2 regions of the Stenotrophomonas sp. FSL W7-1447 genome follow, and region 2 is predicted to be linked to the other one. Evidence: riboswitches for the same ligand, from Rfam matches in the RefSeq annotation. Region 2 holds a riboswitch; the other holds the start of a gene.
The links. A riboswitch is a leader RNA that binds a small molecule or an ion and turns the genes downstream of it on or off. The one in region 2 is predicted to bind glycine.
Positions count from the first base shown of each region.

Region 1: linked by a shared signal. The riboswitch ahead of gcvP (aminomethyl-transferring glycine dehydrogenase) and the one ahead of NSQ78_RS19360 (trimeric intracellular cation channel family protein) in region 2 are both predicted to bind glycine.

Region 1 covers NZ_CP150199.1:3,445,028-3,455,012, reverse strand. Annotated here, with positions in the region: gene NSQ78_RS16200 (catalase) at 1-1,704, opposite strand, end outside; gene NSQ78_RS16195 (AraC family transcriptional regulator) at 1,817-2,539, shown strand; gene NSQ78_RS16190 (amino acid permease) at 2,622-3,989, shown strand; gene NSQ78_RS16185 (VOC family protein) at 4,093-4,503, shown strand; gene gcvP (aminomethyl-transferring glycine dehydrogenase) at 4,591-7,458, opposite strand; glycine riboswitch at 7,521-7,623, opposite strand; gene NSQ78_RS16175 (multidrug effflux MFS transporter) at 7,924-9,150, shown strand; gene NSQ78_RS16170 (siderophore-interacting protein) at 9,292-9,985, shown strand, end outside.
Region 2 covers NZ_CP150199.1:4,167,833-4,177,817, reverse strand. Annotated here, with positions in the region: gene NSQ78_RS19390 (ATP-binding protein) at 1-573, shown strand, start outside; gene NSQ78_RS19385 (MarR family transcriptional regulator) at 646-1,146, shown strand; gene NSQ78_RS19380 (DNA alkylation repair protein) at 1,143-1,883, shown strand; gene NSQ78_RS19375 (hypothetical protein) at 2,061-2,318, shown strand; gene NSQ78_RS19370 (3-deoxy-7-phosphoheptulonate synthase) at 2,614-3,687, shown strand; gene NSQ78_RS19365 (hypothetical protein) at 3,753-3,875, opposite strand; gene NSQ78_RS19360 (trimeric intracellular cation channel family protein) at 3,872-4,489, opposite strand; glycine riboswitch at 4,574-4,677, opposite strand; glycine riboswitch at 4,691-4,780, opposite strand; gene NSQ78_RS19355 (GIY-YIG nuclease family protein) at 4,822-5,097, shown strand; gene NSQ78_RS19350 (nuclear transport factor 2 family protein) at 5,169-5,600, shown strand; gene NSQ78_RS19345 (hypothetical protein) at 5,604-6,059, shown strand; gene NSQ78_RS19340 (NAD(P)/FAD-dependent oxidoreductase) at 6,158-7,438, opposite strand; gene NSQ78_RS19335 (NYN domain-containing protein) at 7,562-8,341, shown strand; gene NSQ78_RS19330 (glutathione S-transferase) at 8,474-9,094, shown strand; gene NSQ78_RS19325 (primosomal protein N') at 9,169-9,985, opposite strand, start outside.

The DNA of each region.
Region 1 (9,985 bases), 720 kb from region 2:
GCTGGCAATCACGCGCGCGTCGGAGCCTTCGTCGAACAGGATGCCGATGCAGCGACCCTGCAGGGTGGGCTTGTTACGCCCGATCACGCGCACTTCCGGGGCCGGCGGCATGTCTCGCACCGGGGTAGCGGTTGGCGCGGGGTCGGGCAGTGCAGGCAGGGCCAGGCCATTGGCCACGCGCTGCGCCAGCGTGTCATCGATGTTGCGCAGGTGGCTGACCGTGCGCACCCGCACCTTCAGCGTTTCCACCTTGGACAACTCGAAGACCAGCGCCGATGCCAGGTGCGCCTGCTCCGGCTTTTCCAGGCTGCGGAAGAACATGCGGGCCTGGCTGTAGTGGTCGGCGAAACTCTCTGCGCGGGTGCGGCCCTTGCGGCCATCGTCGGCGCTGGCGTGGCTGCGGAAGCCGGTGGGCGTCTCGCGCGGGGTGTCGTCCTGCAGCGAGCTGGGGTCGTAGGCCACCCGGCCCTTGGGCACCTGCATCTGCATGCGGCCATCGCGCTGATGATTGGCAAACGGGCACTTCGGCGCGTTCACCGGGATCTGGTGGAAGTTCGGGCCGCCCAAGCGCAGCAGCTGGGTGTCCAGGTAGGAGAACAGGCGGCCCTGCAGCAGCGGGTCGTTGCTGAAGTCGATGCCGGGCGGCACGTTGGCCGGGCAGAACGCCACCTGCTCGGTCTCGGCGAAGAAGTTGTCCGGCCAGCGGTCCAGCACCATGCGCCCGATCACCTGCAACGGCACCAGCGATTCGGGAATGATCTTGGTCGGATCCAGGTGATCGAACGGGAAGGCGTCGGCTTCTTCTTCGGTGAACAGCTGCACCGCCAGCTCCCATTCGGGAAAGTCGCCGCGCTGGATGGCCTCGAACAGGTCACGGCGATGGAAGTCATTGTCGGCCGATTGCAGTTTCAACGCTTCGTCCCAGACCGTGGACTGGATGCCCAGCTTGGGCCGCCAGTGGAACTTGACGAACGTCGACTCGCCGGCCTCGTTCAGCAGGCGGAAGCTGTGCACACCGAAGCCTTCGATCATCCGCAGCGAACGCGGGATGGCGCGGTCGCTCATCGCCCACATGATCATGTGCATCGATTCGGGCATCAGCGAAATGAAGTCCCAGAAAGTGTCATGGGCCGAAGCGGCCTGCGGGAAGGCGCGGTCCGGCTCCATCTTCACTGCGTGCACCAGGTCCGGGAACTTCATCGCGTCCTGGATGAAAAACACCGGGATGTTGTTGCCGACCAGATCCCAGTTGCCCTCCTTGGTATAGAACTTGACCGCAAAGCCGCGCACGTCGCGTGGGGTATCCACCGAGCCTGCGCCACCGGCCACGGTCGAGAAGCGGGTGAACACCGGCGTCTTCACTCCCACCTCGGTGAGGATGCGCGCGCGGGTATGGCGCGACAGCGAACGGGTCAACTCGAAGTAGCCGTGCGCGGCGCTGCCGCGGGCATGCACGATGCGCTCGGGGATGCGTTCGTGATCGAAGTGGGTGATCTTCTCGCGGAGGATGAAGTCCTCCAGCAGCGTAGGACCCCTCGGCCCCTGCCGCAGCGAGTTCTGGTTGTCTGCCACCGGAATGCCCTGGTCGGTGGTCATTGCCGGGTGGCTGCCGCCGGCCTGGAGGTGCAGCTCGCCGCCTTGGCCGCGATGCAGGTCTTCGGGGTGGGCAGTTGCGCGCTTGCCGGTGGGCTTGCTGGCGGCCATGGACGGTGGCTCCGGATCGTCAAGGAGCCACCACACTGGGACCGGTCCCGTTAAACCACGGTCCGGCAAAGGTGAACGTACGGGCAAAAGCAGGCTCGGGTATGCTTGCCGCATGCGAGTCGAGCCCGCCGACATCGAAGCCCTGTTCGACGCCATCCCGGACGTGCTGTTCTTCATCAAGGACCGCCAGGGGCGTTACACCCACGTCAACCAGACCATGCTGCGGCGGCTGGGCCTGCGCGCGCGCAAGGACGTGATCGGGCGTACCGCAGCCGAGATCTACCCGACCGGCCTCAGCGCCGACTACGTCGACCAGGACGCCCGCGTCCTGTCCGGCGAGGTGATCGAGAACCTGATGGAGCTGCACCTGTTCGCCAACCGCGAACCGGGCTGGTGCCTGACCTGCAAGCGTCCGCTGGTGGTTGATGGCGCCATCGCGGGCCTGATCGGCATTTCCCGCGACCTGGGCCAGAAGGACAGCCTGGGCACCCAGTACGAACAGCTGCGGCTGGCGCTGGCCCATCTCAACGCGCACTACGCCGAGAACGTGCGCATGCAGACGCTGCTGGACATCACCGGCTTCTCGCTGTCCAAGCTGGAGCGCAGCTTCCGCAAGGTGTTCCAGATGACCCCGCAGCAAGTGCTGACCCGGCTTCGGATCCAGATGGCCATGCACCTGCTGCATGGCGACGACAGCATTGCCTGCATCGGCCAGGCCTGCGGTTTCAGCGACCAGAGCGCGTTCACCCGCAAGTTCAAGGCTGAAACCGGTTTCTCGCCGCGTGCCTATCGCGCCCGTATCGGCGGTGGTATCGGCGAGCCGGCGCTGGCCTGAGCCGGCTGCTGCGCTGTGCCTATCCGGGCAGGCACGGGACAGGGTAAGGTGTCGCCCCTGTAGCCCGCCGCCAGCCCCGCCGATGCCCAACTCGATTCCGACCGCTTCGCCGTCCCGCCTCGGACATTCGCTCAAGCCCCGCCAGCTGATCATGATGGGCCTGGGCAGCGCCATCGGCGCCGGCCTGTTCCTCGGCTCGGGCGTGGGAGTGCAGGCCGCCGGGCCGGCGGTGCTGGTGTCCTATCTGGTGGCCGGCGCGCTGGTGATCATCGTCATGAACGCGCTGGGCGAGATGGCGGCGGCCAAGCCGACCAGTGGCGCGTTCTCGGTCTATGCCGCCGATGCCATGGGCGCCACCGCGGGCGCCACGGTGGGCTGGCTGTGGTGGGTGCAGCTGGTGATCGTGATCGCCGCCGAAGCGGTGGGCGCGGCCGGGCTGCTGGCGACGGTCTGGCCGGCCGTACCGGTGCCGATGGCGGCGTTGGCCTTCATGCTGTTCTTCACCGCGATCAACCTGCTGGGGGTGAAGAACTTCGGCGAGTTCGAATTCTGGTTTGCCATCCTCAAGGTCGCGGCGATCCTGGCGTTCATCGCCATTGGCGTGGCGCTGCTGATGGGATGGCTGCCGCAGGTGACCTCCCCGGGCCTGAGCAACTTCACCGAACACGGTGGTTTTGCGCCGAAGGGCCTGGCCGGGATCGGCGCGGCGCTGCTGGTGGTGGTGTTCGCCTTCGGCGGCACCGAAATCGTGGCCGTTGCCGCAGCCGAGACCGAAGACCCGGAGCGCAGCATCGCCCGGGCCATCCGCACCGTGGCCTGGCGCATCCTGGTGTTCTACATCGGCTCGCTGAGCGTGATCATCGCGGTTGTCCCGTGGACCAGCGAGGCGCTGAAGTCGCCCTTCGCCGCTGTGCTGGACATTGCCCGTATTCCGGGCGCGGGCACCGCCATCACCCTGATCGCGGTGATCGCGCTGCTGTCGGCGCTCAATGCCAACCTCTACGGCGCCTCGCGCATGATGTACTCGCTGGCGCAGCGCCGCGAAGCCCCGGCCGTGCTGGGCTGGACCGATCCGCGCCAGGTGCCGGTGATTGCCGTGCTGGCCAGCGTGCTGTTCGGTTTCGCCGCCACGGTGATGGAACTGCTGTTCCCCGACCGGGTGCTGCCGGTGCTGCTGAACATCGTCGGTTCCACCTGCCTGCTGGTGTGGACGCTGTCGCTGGTGTCGCAGCTGGTGCTGCGCCGCCGCGCGGATCGGCGTGGCACCCGGCTGCCGTTCCGCATGGCCGGCTTCCCGTGGCTGACCTGCTGTGCACTGGCGATTCTGGCGCTGATCTTCGGCCTGCTGCTGAGTGAATCGCACACGCGCCTGCAGTTCCTGTCGATGGTGGCGCTGACGGCCACGATCGCCGCCGGCAGCGCCATCGCCCGGCGCATGCGCGAGGCTTGATGGGGGGTGCCGGCCGGCGGCCGGCACTACCACGGGGGCTGCACATCCGCCGTGCCATCCTGATCGTGTAGGCCGTCAACGGCCTGTCGACCAGGAGTACCGCATGCTGCGCAGCCGTCCCTTCCTGATGTTCACCGGCCAGGCCGAGGCCGCGCTGGCCCTGTATGCCGAAGCCTTTGCCGATTTCCGCCTGCTGGCCCTGCAGCGCCATCCTGACGGTGCCGGCGCTGGCGTGTCCGGCCAGGTCCGCCAGGCCATCTTCCTGCTCGGCGGCACCCACTACCTGTGCTTCGACAGCCTGGACGTGCACGATTTCACCTTCTCGCCGTCGATCTCGCTGTTCGTCGAGTGTTCCGGTGCCGAACAGTTCGAGCGCGCGGCACGCGTGCTGGGCGAGGGCGGGCACTGGCTGATGCCGGTGGGCGAGTACGATTTCAGCAACCGCTACGGCTGGGTGCAGGACCGCTTCGGCGTATCGTGGCAGTTGAGCCTGGGGCAGATGCCGGACCCGTGATTATTGTGGGTGTGGACCTTGGTCCACGCGCCCTTATGAGAACGGCCCGCTTTCGCGGGCCGTTTTGTCATCCGATGCAGCGAGGAATCACGCCTCGACTTCATCATCCTTGTAGGCACCGACCGGGATGCAGGCGCACATCACGTTCTTGTCGCCGTATACGTTGTCCACGCGCGCCACCGGCGGCCAGTACTTGCTCTGCTTCAGGCTGGCCAGCGGGAAGGCGGCCAGCTCGCGCGGATAGGCGTGGGTCCACTCGCTGGCGGTCACCGCGGTGGCAGTGTGCGGCGCGTTCTTCAGCGGATTGTCCTCGCGGTCCAGGCGGCCGTCTTCGATCGCGGTGATTTCCTCGCGGATCTGGATCATCGCGTCGACGAAACGATCCAGTTCGTGCAGCGACTCGCTCTCGGTCGGTTCGACCATCAGCGTGCCCGCCACCGGGAAGCTCAGGGTGGGGGCGTGGAAGCCGAAGTCGATCAGGCGCTTGGCCACGTCCTCGGCGCCGATGCCGCTGGTCTTCTCCAGCGGGCGCACGTCGAGGATGCACTCGTGCGCCACCAGGCCGTTGCGGCCGGTGTACAGCGTCTTGAAGTGCGGCGCCAGGCGCTTGGCGATGTAGTTGGCGTTGAGCTGCGCGACCTGGGTGGCCTTGCGCAGGCCTTCGCGGCCCATCATCGCAATGTACATCCAGCTGATCGGCAGGATCGAGGCGCTGCCGAAGCTGGCCGCGCTGACCATGCCGACCGGACCGTTGTCACCCAGCTTGCCCGGCAGGAACGGCGCCAGGTGCTCCTTGACCGCGCACGGGCCGACGCCCGGGCCGCCACCGCCGTGCGGGATGCAGAAGGTCTTGTGCAGGTTCAGGTGCGATACGTCCGAACCCCACTTGCCCGGCTTGGCCACGCCGACCAGCGCGTTCATGTTGGCGCCGTCGGTGTACACCTGGCCGCCGTGCTTGTGGATGATCTCGCAGATCTCGACCACCTCTTCCTCGAACACGCCGTGCGTGGACGGGTAGGTCATCATGATCGCCGCCAGGCGGTCGCTGTACTTCTCGGCGTTGAGGCGGATGTCTTCGACATCGACGTTGCCGTTGGCATCGGTCTTGGTCACCACGACCTTCATGCCGCACATCTGCGCCGAGGCGGGGTTGGTGCCGTGCGCCGAGTCCGGGATCAGGCAGATGTCGCGATGGCCTTCGCCGCGCGAGCGGTGGTAGGCGCGGATCGCCAACAGGCCGGCGTACTCACCCTGTGCACCCGAGTTCGGCTGCAGGCTGACCGCATCGTAGCCGGTGCATTCGACCAGCATCGCTTCCAGCGAGTCGATCAGTTCCTTGTAGCCCAGCGCCTGGTCGGCCGGCACCAGCGGATGGATCTGCGAGAACTCCGGCCAGGTCACCGGGATCATCTCGGCGGTGGCGTTGAGCTTCATCGTGCACGAGCCCAGCGGGATCATCGTGCGGTCCATCGCCAGGTCCTTGTCGGCCAGCGAACGCAGGTAGCGCAGCAGTTCGTGCTCGCTGTGGTGGGTGTTGAACACCGGATGGGTCAGGAACGCGGACTGGCGCAGCAGGCCGGCCGGCAGTGCGTCGGCGGTGCTGGCATCCAGCGCATCAATGTCGGCCTGCGCGCCGAACACGGCGGCCAGCGCGACCACGTCGGCGCGGGTGGCGGTCTCGTCCAGGCTGATGCCGACCGAGTCGCTGTCGATCGCGCGCAGGTTGTAACCGGCGGCGCGTGCCTTGGCGTGGATCTCATCGGCATGCACGCCGGTGATGTGCAGGGTATCGAAGAAGTCGCCACCGACCTGCACGCCGGCCTTGCGCAGCGCCGCGGCCAGGATCGAGGCCAGGCGGTGGGTGCGGCGGGCGATGCGGGTCAGGCCTTCCGGGCCGTGGTAGACGGCATACATCGAGGCCATCACCGCCAACAGGACCTGTGCGGTACAGATGTTGGAGGTGGCCTTCTCGCGGCGGATGTGCTGCTCGCGGGTCTGCAGGGTCAGGCGGTAGGCCGGGTTGCCCTGGGCATCGATGGAGACACCGATCAGGCGGCCCGGCATCGAGCGCTTGTAGGCGTCACGGCAGGCCATGAACGCGGCGTGCGGGCCGCCGAAGCCGAACGGCACGCCGAAACGCTGGCTGTTGCCGACCACGATGTCCGCGCCCCATTCGCCCGGTGCGGCCAGCAGGGTCAGCGCCAGCAGGTCGGTGGCCACGGCCACCAGGCCGCCGCGTGCGTGCACGGCCTCGACCAGGGCCTTGTAATCGCCGATCTGGCCGAAGGTGTCCGGGTACTGCAGCAGCAGGCCGAAGGCTTCTGCTTCCAGTGCCTCGGCCGGGGTGCCGACGCGCAGCACGATGCCCATGGGCTCGGCGCGGGTGCGCAGCAGTTCCAGGGTCTGCGGGTGCACGGCATCGTGCACGAAGAAGGTGTCCGACTTCGACTTGGCCGAACGCTTGGCCAGGGTCATCGCTTCGGCCGCTGCGGTCGCTTCGTCCAGCAGCGAAGCGTTGGCGATTTCCATGCCGGTGAGGTCGGCGCACAGGGTCTGGAAGTTGATCAGCGCTTCCATGCGGCCCTGCGAGATTTCCGCCTGGTACGGGGTGTAGGCCGTGTACCAGGCCGGGTTTTCCAGGATGTTGCGCAGGATCACGTTCGGCGTGTGGGTACCGTAGTAGCCCTGGCCGATGAAGCTGCGCAGCACGGTGTTCTTGTCGGCGATCGCACGGATCTTCGCCAGTGCCTGCACTTCGGTCATCGATTCGGGCAGTGCCAGCGGTGCCGGCGACTTGATCTTGGCCGGCACGATGGCATCGGTCATCGCATCCAGCGACGCGTGGCCGACGACGTCGAGCATCTGCGCGATCTCGGCATCGTTGGGGCCGATGTGGCGCTCGACGAACGCATTGTGGTGCTCGAGCTCACGCAGGGAAGGGGTGTTCTGGGACATGGCGAAGGATCCGTCAGGAAAGGGCACACGCACGGGCACAAGCCGCCGGTCGGCGGTCTGCGGGGCGCCCCTCTGTCCTTTTGCCTGAGAGTTTGGAAGCGCGGAAAACTGCGGCTTCGTGCCCCTTCGGCGCCGGATCGAACCGGTCTCTCCAGAGTTCTGTTACGGGTGGTATCGGGCCTGAGCGATTACGGGCGTTGCGCCTTCGGCAGCGGTGTTCCGCTTCTCCCACCGTGTTGCCCGCCGATTATAGCCCGTTGCGGGCCCGCCGGCCGCCTCTGGGGCCGGCCGCCGCGCCTGAATGGCCGATGGCCCGGCCATGCGTTTTGTGCACCGCTGCATGGCATCGGGCGCAATCCCCACCTATCATGGCCGCATACCCGAATTCATCTGGCGCCGTCCCTGCAGAAGGGGGACCGGCGCCCGCCGTGCGTGCCACGCATGGCCCTGCCGGACGCCTTCATCATGACCGCCGCTGCTGCTCCCTCCACCCGCCGCATGGCCCTGCTGCTTGCCGGCCTGGCCATGTTCGGCCCGTTCTCGATCGACACCATCTTCCCGGCCTTCCCGCAGCTGGCGCAGCGCCTGGCGGTGGACGAGGTGGCGGTGCAGCAGACCATCAGCGTGTACCTGCTGTTCTACGGCCTGATGAGCCTGGCGCACGGCCCGCTGTCCGATGCGTGGGGCCGCAAGCGGGTGATCCTCGGCGGCCTGGTGGTCTTCGCCGGCGCCTCGGTGGGCTGCGCGCTGTCCACCGACCTGACCACGCTGCTGGCGTTCCGCGCGCTGCAGGGCCTGTCCGCGGGCGTCGGTATGATCGTCGGCCGCGCGGTAATCCGCGATCTCTACCATGGCCACGATGCGCAACGGTTGATGAGCCAGGTATCGATGCTGTTCGGCATCGCACCGGCGATCGCGCCGATCATCGGCGGCTGGATCCTGCTCAGTGGCGCGGGCTGGCCGCTGATTTTCTGGTTCCTGGTGGTGTTCTCGCTGGTCCTGCTGGTCGCCACCGCACGCTACCTGCCGGAGACCCATCCGCTTGCAGCACGCGTGCCGCTGTCGCCGCGCGTGCTGCTGCGCGACTACGTGCGCATCGGCTTCAACCCACGCTTCCTGCGCCTGGCGCTGGCTGGCAGCATCGGCTTCGGCGGCATCTTCCTCTACATCTCCTCGGCGCCGGTGTTCGTGATGCAGCACCTGCACCTGGGCGAGGGCGGCTTCGCCTGGCTGTTCATTCCCACCATCGGCGGCATGACCACCGGCTCGTTCCTGTCCGGGCGCATGGCCGGGCACACCACGCCCACACGGCAGGTGTCCATCGGCTTCGGCCTGTGCGCGCTGTCGGTGCTGCTGAACGTCGGCTACGTGGCGCTGTCGCCGCAGTTCGTGCTGCCGTGGGCGGTGCTGCCGATCTTCCTCGGTGGCATGGGCATGGCGCTGATCTTCCCGATCCTGGCGCTGGCGGTGCTGGACATGTACCCGCACCAGCGCGGCCTGGCCTCGTCGCTGCAGGCGTTCGTGCAGCTGATGATCAGCACCGTGGTGGCCGGCGTGGTGTCGCCGCTGCTGAGTGCCAGCCCGCTGCATCTGGCGTTGGGCCAGGCCGGGTTCTTCGGCGCCGGCTTCGTGTTCTGGTACTGGGAACACCAGCGCGAACGCGCGGCGCAGGCGGCCTGCACGGGCCATTGAGCAGCACGCAGGGGTAGGGGCGGTCGCAGCGCCCGCAGCCCTTGCGGCGGGACACCACCGGGCTAGGCTGGGCACTCCAGCCAGCCGGTGCGCGGATGCACCACAGCCAGCCGATCCGATGCCGTTGCATGAGGTTTCCCGATGGCTGCGCAGCAGACCTACCGCCTGTTCGAGGTGGCGCTGAAGGAGCGCCGCGTTCTTTCCCCTTCCCTGGATCGCATGGTGTTCACCGGTGCCGACGTGGCGCGGATGAAGACCGAAGGCCCGGACCAGCGCATCAAGGTGTTCTTCCCCTTGCCTGGCCAGCGGGTGCCGCAGGTCCCCAGCGGTGCGGACTGGTACCGGCGCTACCGGGCGCTGCCGGATGATCAGCGCCCACCGATGCGCACCTACACACTGCGCCAGTTGCGCGCCGAGCAGGGCGAGGTCGACGTCGATTTCGTCCTCCACGGCGAGACCGGGCCAGCGTCGCGCTGGGCGATCCACGCACGCCCGGGCGACCGGGTGCTGCTGCTGGCCCCGGACGCCGACTGCGCCGACAGCAGCGAGGGCTGGGAATGGAAACCGCCGGTCGGCGTCGGCCAGGTGCTGCTGGTGGCCGATGAAACCGCGCTACCGGCGGTGGCCGGCATCCTCGAGGAACTGGCGGCCAGGGTGGATCCGCCGCGCACGCTGGCGCTGCTGGAAGTGGCCCAGGCCGGCGACGCGGTGCGCCTGAAGGCACCGGCCACGGCCGAGCTGGTCTGGCTGCCGCGCGGGCGGGCCAGCTACGGACAGCCGCTGCTGCAGGCGGTCCAGGCGCGCCTGGCCGCCGCTCCCGGCGGGGTAGCGGGGG
Region 2 (9,985 bases):
CTGACCGGTCTGCGCCTGCGCGCCGAGTTCGCGCCCGCGCCCCAGGCGGCGCGGATGGTGGCGGACATCGAGCGCATGGACGCGATGATCGAGCAGGTGCTCGACTACGCACGTGGCGAACTGCAGCCGCCGCAGATGCGCGCGCTGGATCTGGCGGCCCTGCTCGAGGACTGCGTGCAGGCGGCGCTGCTGCGCGGGGGGGACATCGTGCTGCAGGGCCCGGACACGTTGCCGTGGTACGGCGATGCACTGCTGCTGCGGCGCGCGGTCGACAATCTCATCGACAACGCCGCGCGCTACGCGGGGGCCGTGGAGCTGCAGGTGGCCCTGGCCGGCCAGGACGTGCAGCTGGATGTGATGGACCGTGGCCCCGGCATCGCCGAGGCCGACCGTGCACGCCTGCTGCAACCCTTCCAGCGCAGCGAAAGCTCGCGCAGCCGCGCCACCGGCGGGGCCGGGCTGGGGCTGGCCGTGGCCGCCAACGTGGCCAGGCGACATGCCGGCCAACTGCAGCTGCTGCACCGTGAGGGCGGTGGGCTGATCGCACGCCTGCTGCTGGGAAGCACTGGCTGAAATTCAGATCCGATTTGCCTGGCTCAGCCATCCTGCAATATAGTTAGGTGCCTAACCATATCTGGGCGCCAGATGATCGAAGCCAAGCACCGCGCTCTTCTGGCAGAAGCGCAGCGACGCGGCCACGCCAACATCGCGCCGCTGCACCTGTGCTTCCAGCTGCTCTCGTTGTCCTCGTCGATCGATCGCGACTGCGCCGCGCGCCTGGCACCGCATGGGCTCAGCGAGGGCCGCTTCATCGTGCTGTTCCTGTTGCACGGGGCCGGTGGCGCACTGCCGCCGCACCTGCTGGCCGAGCATGCCGGCGTGACCCGCGCCACCATCAGCGGCCTGCTCGATGGCCTGCAGCGTGAAGGCCTGCTGCAGCGTCGCAGCGATGACGGGGATGGCCGCCGTGTGCAGATCGTGTTGACTGCACCGGGAAAGCGCTTGGCCGAATCGCTGTTCGAGCAGCACACGCACTGGATCAGCGGCCTGTTCAACGGCCTGGACGCGGGTGAACAGCAGCAGCTGTCGCAGCTGCTGCACAAGGTCTGGCAGCACACGGACACTGGGCGGGAATCCGCAGCATGAGCACGCCCGTTCCTGCGCAAAGGCTGCGTGCACTCAACAGTGGCAGCGCCGCTGCCACCCATCTGGCCGAATGCCTGGCCGTGGATTTCACCGCGCTGCTGCAGGTGGTGGCGCCAGCCCTTGAGCCGGAAGCGCTGCAATGCATGCGTGATGCCTCAGGCAAGGGCATCACCCAGCGCATGGCGCTGGCGGCGCGGTTGCTGCACGAAGCCGGGCAGGGGGATCCTGCGCGTTGGCAGGCGCATGTCTCAGACACGGTGCGCGGCTGGGCCTGCTACCTGATCGGCAGCGATGCCGGCGCGACGCTGCCGGCCAAGCTGCAGGCGATGCGTCCGCTGGCTGACGACCCGCACTTCGGCGTGCGCGAATGGGCGTGGCTGGCGCTGCGTGCCGACATTGTTACCGCCCCCCTGCAGGCGCTGGAGTACCTGCAGCCATGGACGCAGGAAGCATCGCCGTACCTGCGCCGCTTCGCCTGCGAAGCGCTGCGCCCGCGCGGCGTATGGGCCACGCATATCGCGCTGTTCAAGCGGCACCCGGAACATGCATTGCCGCTGCTGGAAGCACTGGCCAACGACCCGGAGCGCTACGTACAGGACTCCGTGGGCAACTGGCTCAACGACGCCGGCAAGACGCAGCCGCAGTGGCTGCGTGCGGTGTGCGCGCGCTGGCAGTACGAACACCACAGCGACGCCAATGCCTACATCCGCAAGCGTGCACTGCGCTCGCTCCGGTAGTGCCGGCCGCTGGTAAGCACCCCCCGGACCTTCAAGGAACAAGCAGCATGTCGCACACCTTCATCGAGCGCTATACCGCCACCCCCGCCTGCACCCCGGACGCGCATGGCACATGCGCCGGTCACCCGGACGCGGTAAACAGGACATTGCCCATGTCCACCCGCAGGGAAGTTGATCATGCAGAGCACGCTCCAGGTCACGCTGTTCGGCCCGCTTGGCGACAGCCCGGCATTGCAGTTGCCGGGGCTGGAAGGGCCGTCGGTGGCCATCCCGGAAGCGACCCTGCGGCGGTTGGTCTCCGATCTCTATACAACGCGCTCCCTGCTCAACCCCGAGCAGCTGGATGAGGCCCGGCAGGAGCTGGACCGCGTGCTGGAGCGCTGGGCGGACATCCACGAAGGCCTGCTGCTGGACGTGGAAGTGCATGGCAAATGACCGACATTGCGTGGCTGGCGCCACGGAGGCAGCGCTGGAGCGCACCTCGCTGAACCACGTCCCCAGTTGCGGATGAAACATTTTGCACTGCGCAAAAGCTGTGCTATCAATAGATCCCATGAACGCAGCCGCTACCCGCTTTTACTGGTATTACTTTCCGAAGCCACTGGCGGAGGAAGGACTGCGCTCACCCTGAAGAAAGCTTCAGACGCATTCCCGAAAGCCGCCAGCGAACCTGGCGGCTTTTTTCATGTCGCCACGCTGGGGACCCCCAACGTTCCGGAGATCTCCCCCAATGCCCCCGCACACCGACGACCTGCGTATCCGCACCATCGAACCGCTGACACCGCCCGCCCAGCTGCTGGCGATGCTGCCCTGTGACGATGAAGCCTCCGACACCGTCAGCGCCTCGCGCGCGGCCTTGCACCAGATCCTGCACGGCCGTGACGACCGCCTGGCCGTGGTGGTGGGCCCGTGCTCGATCCATGATCCCAACGCCGCCATCGAGTACGCCCAGCGCCTCAAGCCGCTGCGCGATGCACTGGCCGGCGAACTGGAAATCGTCATGCGCGTCTACTTCGAGAAGCCGCGCACCACGGTGGGCTGGAAGGGTCTGATCAACGATCCGGACCTGGACGGCAGCTTCAGGATCGACAAGGGCCTGCGCATCGCCCGCGGCCTGCTGCGCGACATCAACAAGCTCGGCCTGCCGGCCGGTGTCGAGTTCCTCGACGTGATCTCGCCGCAGTACATCGCCGACCTGGTGGCGTGGGGCGCGATTGGCGCGCGTACCACCGAAAGCCAGGTGCATCGTGAGCTTGCCTCGGGGCTGTCGTGCCCGGTCGGCTTCAAGAACGGCACCGATGGCAACGTCAAGATCGCCGCTGACGCGGTGGGGGCGGCGTCCAATCCGCATCACTTCCTGTCGGTCACCAAGCAGGGCGGCACCGCCATCGTGTCGACCACCGGCAACCCGGATTGCCACGTGATCCTGCGCGGCGGCAAGCAGCCGAACTATGACGCAGGCAGCGTCGGCGAGGCCTGCCAGGTGCTGGCCAAAGCCAAGCTGCCGACCCGGCTGATGATCGATGCCAGCCATGCCAACAGCCTGAAGAACCCGGAAAACCAGCCGAAGGTGATCGACGACATCGCCGCTCAGCTGGAAGAGGGCGAACAGCGCATCGTCGGCGTGATGATCGAGAGCCATCTGGTCGGTGGCCGCCAGGAACTGGTGGAAGGCCAGCCGCTGGTCTACGGGCAGAGCATCACCGATGGCTGCATCGACTGGGATACCACGGTGACGGTGCTGGAGCGACTGGCTGCTGCCGTGCGCGCCCGTCGTGACGTAAAGGTGTCCGAAGCGGCCTGATGGAAGCCGCCTGAGCGCGGCACGTGTGTGGATGGCGGCCAGCGCCTGCGGGGGTGCGGCCGCGATCAGGGCCGGTCGGAGTTGGAGACCGGCCCGTCTGCACCGGCGATGCGCCTGGCGCTGCGCATGAGCGACAGCGCCAGGTCCATCGCCGGGGTGGTGCGGGTCCCGGCGAACACGATCCTCAATGCACTTCGTCGTGGTACACGAACTTCGGCATTTCCCAGCGGTAGTGGATGGCCAGCAGGCGCAGCGCGAAGCCGCCGCCCAGGCAACACAGGATCGCGGTGGCGTCGGCCACGCTCCAGTGCAGCAGCAGCAGGTAAGCGGCGCCGGTCAGCAGCGCGATGATCGCGTACAGCTCCTTCTGGAAGATCAGCGGCACTTCGTTGCAGAGGATGTCGCGCAGCACGCCGCCGAACGCGCCGGTCAGCATGCCGGCGATCAGCACGATCGGCATCGCATGGCCGGCTTCGCGCGCGATCGAGCAGCCGATCAGGGTGAAGGCGATCAGGCCCAGTCCGTCGAGCACCAGGAACGTGCGGCGGAAGTGGTGCATCCAGCGCGCCACCCAGGTGGCGATCAGCGCCGCGCATACGGTGAAGCCCAGGTACTCCGGATGCTTCACCCAGCCCAGCGGGTAGTGGCCGAGCAGGATGTCGCGCAGGGATCCACCACCGAGGGCGGTGACGCAGGCGATCATGACCACGCCGAACAGGTCCATGCGGCGGCGGCCGGCGGACAGTGCGCCGGTCATGGCTTCGGCGGAAATGGCAATCAGGTAGATGATGGACAGCAGCATGGGACAGGCTCCGGTCGCGGTGGGGCCGGCCATGCGCGACGACCGCCACTGCCTGCGCAATGACGGGATGACGATGACCGGTGCCGCTCCCGCTGTCCTTTTGCCTGAGAGTTCAGCGGCATGGGCCGCGTGCCCCTTCGGCGGATCGTCCCGGGCGTGCCCGGTGACCTCTCTCCAGCTCGGCGAGTCGAATGCATGGTTGGTGGGATTCCAGCCCACCGGCCTGAGCGATCATGGGAGCCTGCGCCTTCGGCGGGCGCCAGCGCGGCGCCTCTCTCCTGCATTCGGCGGCCAGTATATCCGCTGCAGTGCAGCACGGCATAATCCAGGGCATGGCCCCGTCCGTCCGCCCGTGGTTCCTGTACCTGCTTGAATGCCGCGATGGCAGCTACTACGCCGGCATCAGCACGGACGTGGACGCGCGTTTCGCCGCCCACCAGGCCGGCAAGGGCGCGCGCTACACGCGGGCACGGCCACCGCTGCGCGTGCTGGCCGTGCGCGAATACCCGGACCGGGCCGCCGCCTCACGCGCCGAGTGGCAGCTCAAGCAGCAGCCCCGCGAGCGCAAGCTGGCCTGGCTGCAGGAACCGGTCGAGACGCTTCTGTAGATCCACGCCCTGCGTGGATGGGCTACCCGGCCCATGCGATGATCACCCCGCGCCCAGAGCTGGAGACCCGGATGTCCATGATCGCCCTGCTGTTCGCTCTTTCCGCAGCAACGAGCCCTGCCGCCGACCCGGCCACCCTCGCGGCTATCGAAGCCACCTGCCACGACTACGTCGATGGCCAGCTGGAGGCCGACCCGCAGCGGGTCGCCCGCTCCCTGCATCCGGACCTGGCCAAGCGCGCGGTCCTCGGCGATACATCTGACGAACGCCTCGGCCTGCGCCGGATGTCGAAGGAAGAACTGGTCTCGTTGACGAAGCAGGGCGCGTTGAAGACGCCGAAGGATCAATGGGACCGCCGCTGCACGGTGCTGGACGTGACCGGCAACGCCGCCTCGGTGCGATTGGAGACGCCGTGGTTTGTCGACTACTTCCACATGGGGCGCTTCGGCCAGCGCTGGGTCATCGTCAACGCGCTGTGGTACCCGAAACCGAAGGCGCAGTGAGCGATGCGTGCCGCCGGCAACGCATGGATCTCCGTCGTCGTGCTGGTCGCCGGTATCGCGCTGCTGCCTGGCCTGCTGTATCTGCTAGGGCTGGCATTGGTGGACGGTCGGCCGAAGCCGGCGGACCGCGTGCCCAGTGGTGTGGCCGCATGCAGCGGTGAACCACGGGCGGGATACCAGCCGATGAATCCCTGGCACTTCACTGCCCAGTTCTTCGACAAGGACGGAATGAAGAAGAAGGTGCCTGAAGTGGAGCGGGAGGCCTTCTGGATTGCCCGGCGCCACCTGTGGCGGCAACCACAGCGCGGCATGCTGCGCTGGCATCTCAGCAGTACCGCATTGACGATCTGGATCACCCGCCATTGGAGTACCGCGCAGATTGCCGATACTGCGAGAAAGGAGGATTTCTGCCGGACCTGGTCGAAACGGCGGGTCCCCGGTGGCCCGATGAGCAAGTAGAGCCTAGAGCCACGCCATGCGTGGAGGGTGTTGACGGGGTCAGTGCCCTTTCCTGCGGAAAGGGAACCGACCGCGCAGCAGCCGGCCAGCGGCCGGCACTACCGTCGGGGGCGACGGTCTTCCTGGTCATCACCGAAGATGATGCGCGCACTGCGCTGGTAGCTCCAGTACGCCACGGCCCAGTTCAGCAGCACCACGATGCGGTTGCGGAAGCCGATCAGGAAGAACACGTGCGCGGCCAGCCAGAACCACCAGGCCAATACGCCGGAAAGCTGCAGCCGGCCCAGGTGCACGATCGCGGCCATGCGGCCGATGGTGGCCAGGTTGCCGTAGTCGGCGTACTTGAACGGGCCGGGCTCGGGCGTGCCGTGCAGGCGTGCGCGGACCACCTCGGCCACGTACTTGCCCATCTGCTTGGCGGCGGGTGCCACGCCGGGTACTGGCTTGCCGTCGGCCTGGCTCAGTGCGGCCAGGTCGCCGGCCACGAACAGCTCCGGGTGATCGGGCAGGGTCAGGTCCGGTTGCACCTGCACGCGCCCGGCGCGATCCAGTGGCACGTCCAGCGTGCGCGCCAGCGGTGAAGCGGCCACACCGGCGGCCCAGACCACGGTGCGCGCCGGCACGAACTGGTCACCGAGCGTGAAACCCTGGCTGTCGATGTTGCTCACCGGGGTCCCGGTCAGCACTTCCACGCCCAGCTTTTCCAGCTGCCGGCGCGCCTTCAGCGACAGCACTTCCGGGAACGAGGACAGCACGCGTGGGCCGGCCTCGACCAGCCGCACCTTGGCACTGGCCGGGTCGATGTGGCGGAACTCGTTGCGCAGCGTGTGGCGCGCGATCTCGGCCAGCGTGCCGGCCAGTTCGACGCCGGTGGGACCACCACCGACGATGGCGAAACTCAGCCACGCCGCCTTCTTCGCCGGGTCCGGCTCGGCCTCGGCACGCTCGAACGCCAGCAGCAGCTTGCGGCGCAGTGCGATGGCATCGTCCAGCGTCTTCAGCCCGGGCGCATCGTCGGCCCAGTGGTCATTGCCGAAGTAGGCGTGGGTGGCGCCGGTGGCCAGCAGCAGGCTGTCGTAGTCCAGCGCGCTGCCATCGGCCATGCGGATCTGCCGGGCCTGCTTGTCGATGGCCACCACTTCGCCCAGGCGGACTTCCACATTGCGCTGGTGGCCGAGGATGTGGCGCAGGGGTGCAGCGATATCCGGTGCGGACAGGCCGGCGGTGGCCACCTGGTACAGCAGCGGCTGGAACAGGTGATGGTTGCGGCGGTCGACCAGGGTGATGCGTATGCGTTCGCGGGCCAGGGCACGGGTGGCCCAGAGACCGGCAAAACCGCCGCCGACAACGACCAGGTGGGGAACGCGCTCGCGACTCATCGACTCACTCCAGTGGGGGCATTGGGGGAAGCGCCTGGCATCTTCGCACGGCGGCCACCTGTCACGTCAGCGACCGCCCGGATCGGCGATACTCGGGTTCAGGCAACGGCCCGTGAGGAGCCCATGAGCGAACCGGAAAAGCGCATCGCCCTGTTGATCGACGCCGACAACGCGCCGGCCTCGAAGATCGACGAGGTCCTGGCCGAAGTCGCGCGCTACGGCGTGGCCAACGTGCGCCGCGCCTATGGCAACTGGAAAAGCCCGCGACTGAAGGGGTGGGAAGCGGTACTGCATGAGTATGCGATCCGGCCCATCCAGCAGTTCGCCTACAGCAAGGGCAAGAATGCCTCGGATATGGCGATGGTGATCGATGCCATGGACCTGCTGTACGCGCGCAACCTTGATGGCTTCGCCATCGTCTCCAGCGATGCCGATTTCACCCCGATGGTGATGCGCCTGCTGACCGATGGCGTGAAGGTGTATGGCTTCGGCGAAAAGAAAACGCCCGAACCCTTCGTCAACGCATGCTCGAAGTTCACCTACCTGGAAGCGCTGGGCCAGACCCACGCCAGTGTGCCGGATGCCGAGCAGGCATCGAGCGAACAGGCATCCAACGAGCCCGTCGCCAATGACGATGCACGCCCGCGCAAAAGCGGTGCGGAGATGCGCAGCGACACGCGGCTGGTGAAGATGCTGCGCCGCGCGGTGTCTGCGGCCGAGGGCGAGGATGGCTGGTCGCACCTGGGGCCGGTCGGCAGCCAGATCGGCAACCAGGCCTCGTTCGATCCGCGCAATTATGGCTACGGCAAGCTCAGCGACCTGCTGGCGGCCATCGGCCTGTTCGAGCTGAAGAAGGATGGCAAGTCGTCCTACGTACGCGCGCTGCCGAAAAAGAACCGGTAGTGCCGGCAAGAGAACCGGTAGTGCCGGCCGCTGGCCGGCATGCTGCAGATGCCAGATCCCGCACCCGGCACGCACATCACCCACCGATCAGGCGTATCGTTGCCGCTCGCATTGCCAGCAAGGAAAACCCGCATGTTGAAGATCTGGGGCCGTCGCAATTCCAGCAACGTCCGCAAGGTGCTGTGGTGTGCCGAGGAGATCGGCCTGCCGTACGAATCCATCGAAGTCGGCGGCAGCCACGGCGGCACGCAGACGCCGGAGTACCAGGCGATGAATCCCAACGGCCTGGTGCCGGTGATCGAGGACCACGGCCTGCCGCTGTGGGAATCGAACACCATCGTGCGTTACCTGAGCGCGCGCTATGCGCTGGGCACGCTGTACGCCGAGGACCCGATGGAGCGCGCGCAGGCCGAAAAGTGGATGGACTGGAGCACCTCGCGGATGGCACCGCTGTACAGCGACCTGGTCTGGGGCATCATGCGCACCGCGCCGGCCGACCGTGACGAAGCGCGCATCAACGCGGCCATCGTCCGTGCCGGTGACTACCTGGCGATGGCCGATGCCACCCTGGCCACGCAGCCATGGCTGTCGGGCGGGACGTTCGCGATGGGCGACATTCCGCTCGGCTCGCTGGTGTACGCCTGGTATGAACTGCCGATCCAGCGCCCGGACCTGCCGCACCTGGCCGAGTGGTATGCGCGCCTGCGCGAGCGACCGGCTTACCAGCGCGGCGTGATGTCGCCGCTGACGTAAGCGAAGGCGTTCGGGGTCAGAGCCCTTTCCTGCGAAAAGGGATCCGGCCCCGATAACCAAGGGGCTCTGACCCCTCAATACAGATCGGTCGGATCCACATCCAGCGACCAGCGCACCTTGCGGGCTTCCGGCAGCGCGTACAGCTGCGGTACCAGTTGCGAAAGCACGCCATGCAGGGGCGGTCGCTGCAGGGCCGACAGCAGCAGCTGCGTGCGCTGGTACCCGGCGCGGCGTGGCATCGGTGCGGGCATCGGCCCGTAGGCCTCGACCACGTCCTGTTCGCCCAGCAGCTGCCGCGCGGCCAGCAGGAATGCGTTGGCGTGCTCGACCTGCTGCGCTTCAGCACGCATCAGCGCCAGATGCGCGAATGGCGGGAACCCGGCCGCCTGGCGCTGGTTCAACTCGGCCTGCGCAAACGGGTGGTAGCCACCGCTGACCAGGGTTTCCAGCAGTGGATGCCCGGGGTGATGGGTCTGCAGCCAGACCTCGCCGGGATCACGTGCACGCCCGGCGCGACCGGCCACCTGGATCAGCTGCTGGGCGAGTTTCTCGCTGGCGCGGAAATCGGCCGAGAACAGTCCTTCGTCGATGCCCACCACCACCACCAGGGTCAGCTTGGGCAGGTCGTGGCCCTTGGCCAGGATCTGCGTGCCGACCAGGATGCCGGGTTGGTCGCCCAGTTTTGCCAGCTGCTGTTCCAGCGCGTCGCGTCGCGAGGTGGTGCCGCGGTCGATGCGCACCACCGGGAAGTCGGCGAAGGCGACGGTGAGGTGCTCTTCCAGGCGTTCGGTACCGATGCCCTGCGGCTGCAGCGCCAGGCTGCCGCAGGCCGGGCACGCCAGCGGTGCCGGCTGCCGCGCGCCGCAGTGGTGGCATTGCAGGCGCCGGCCC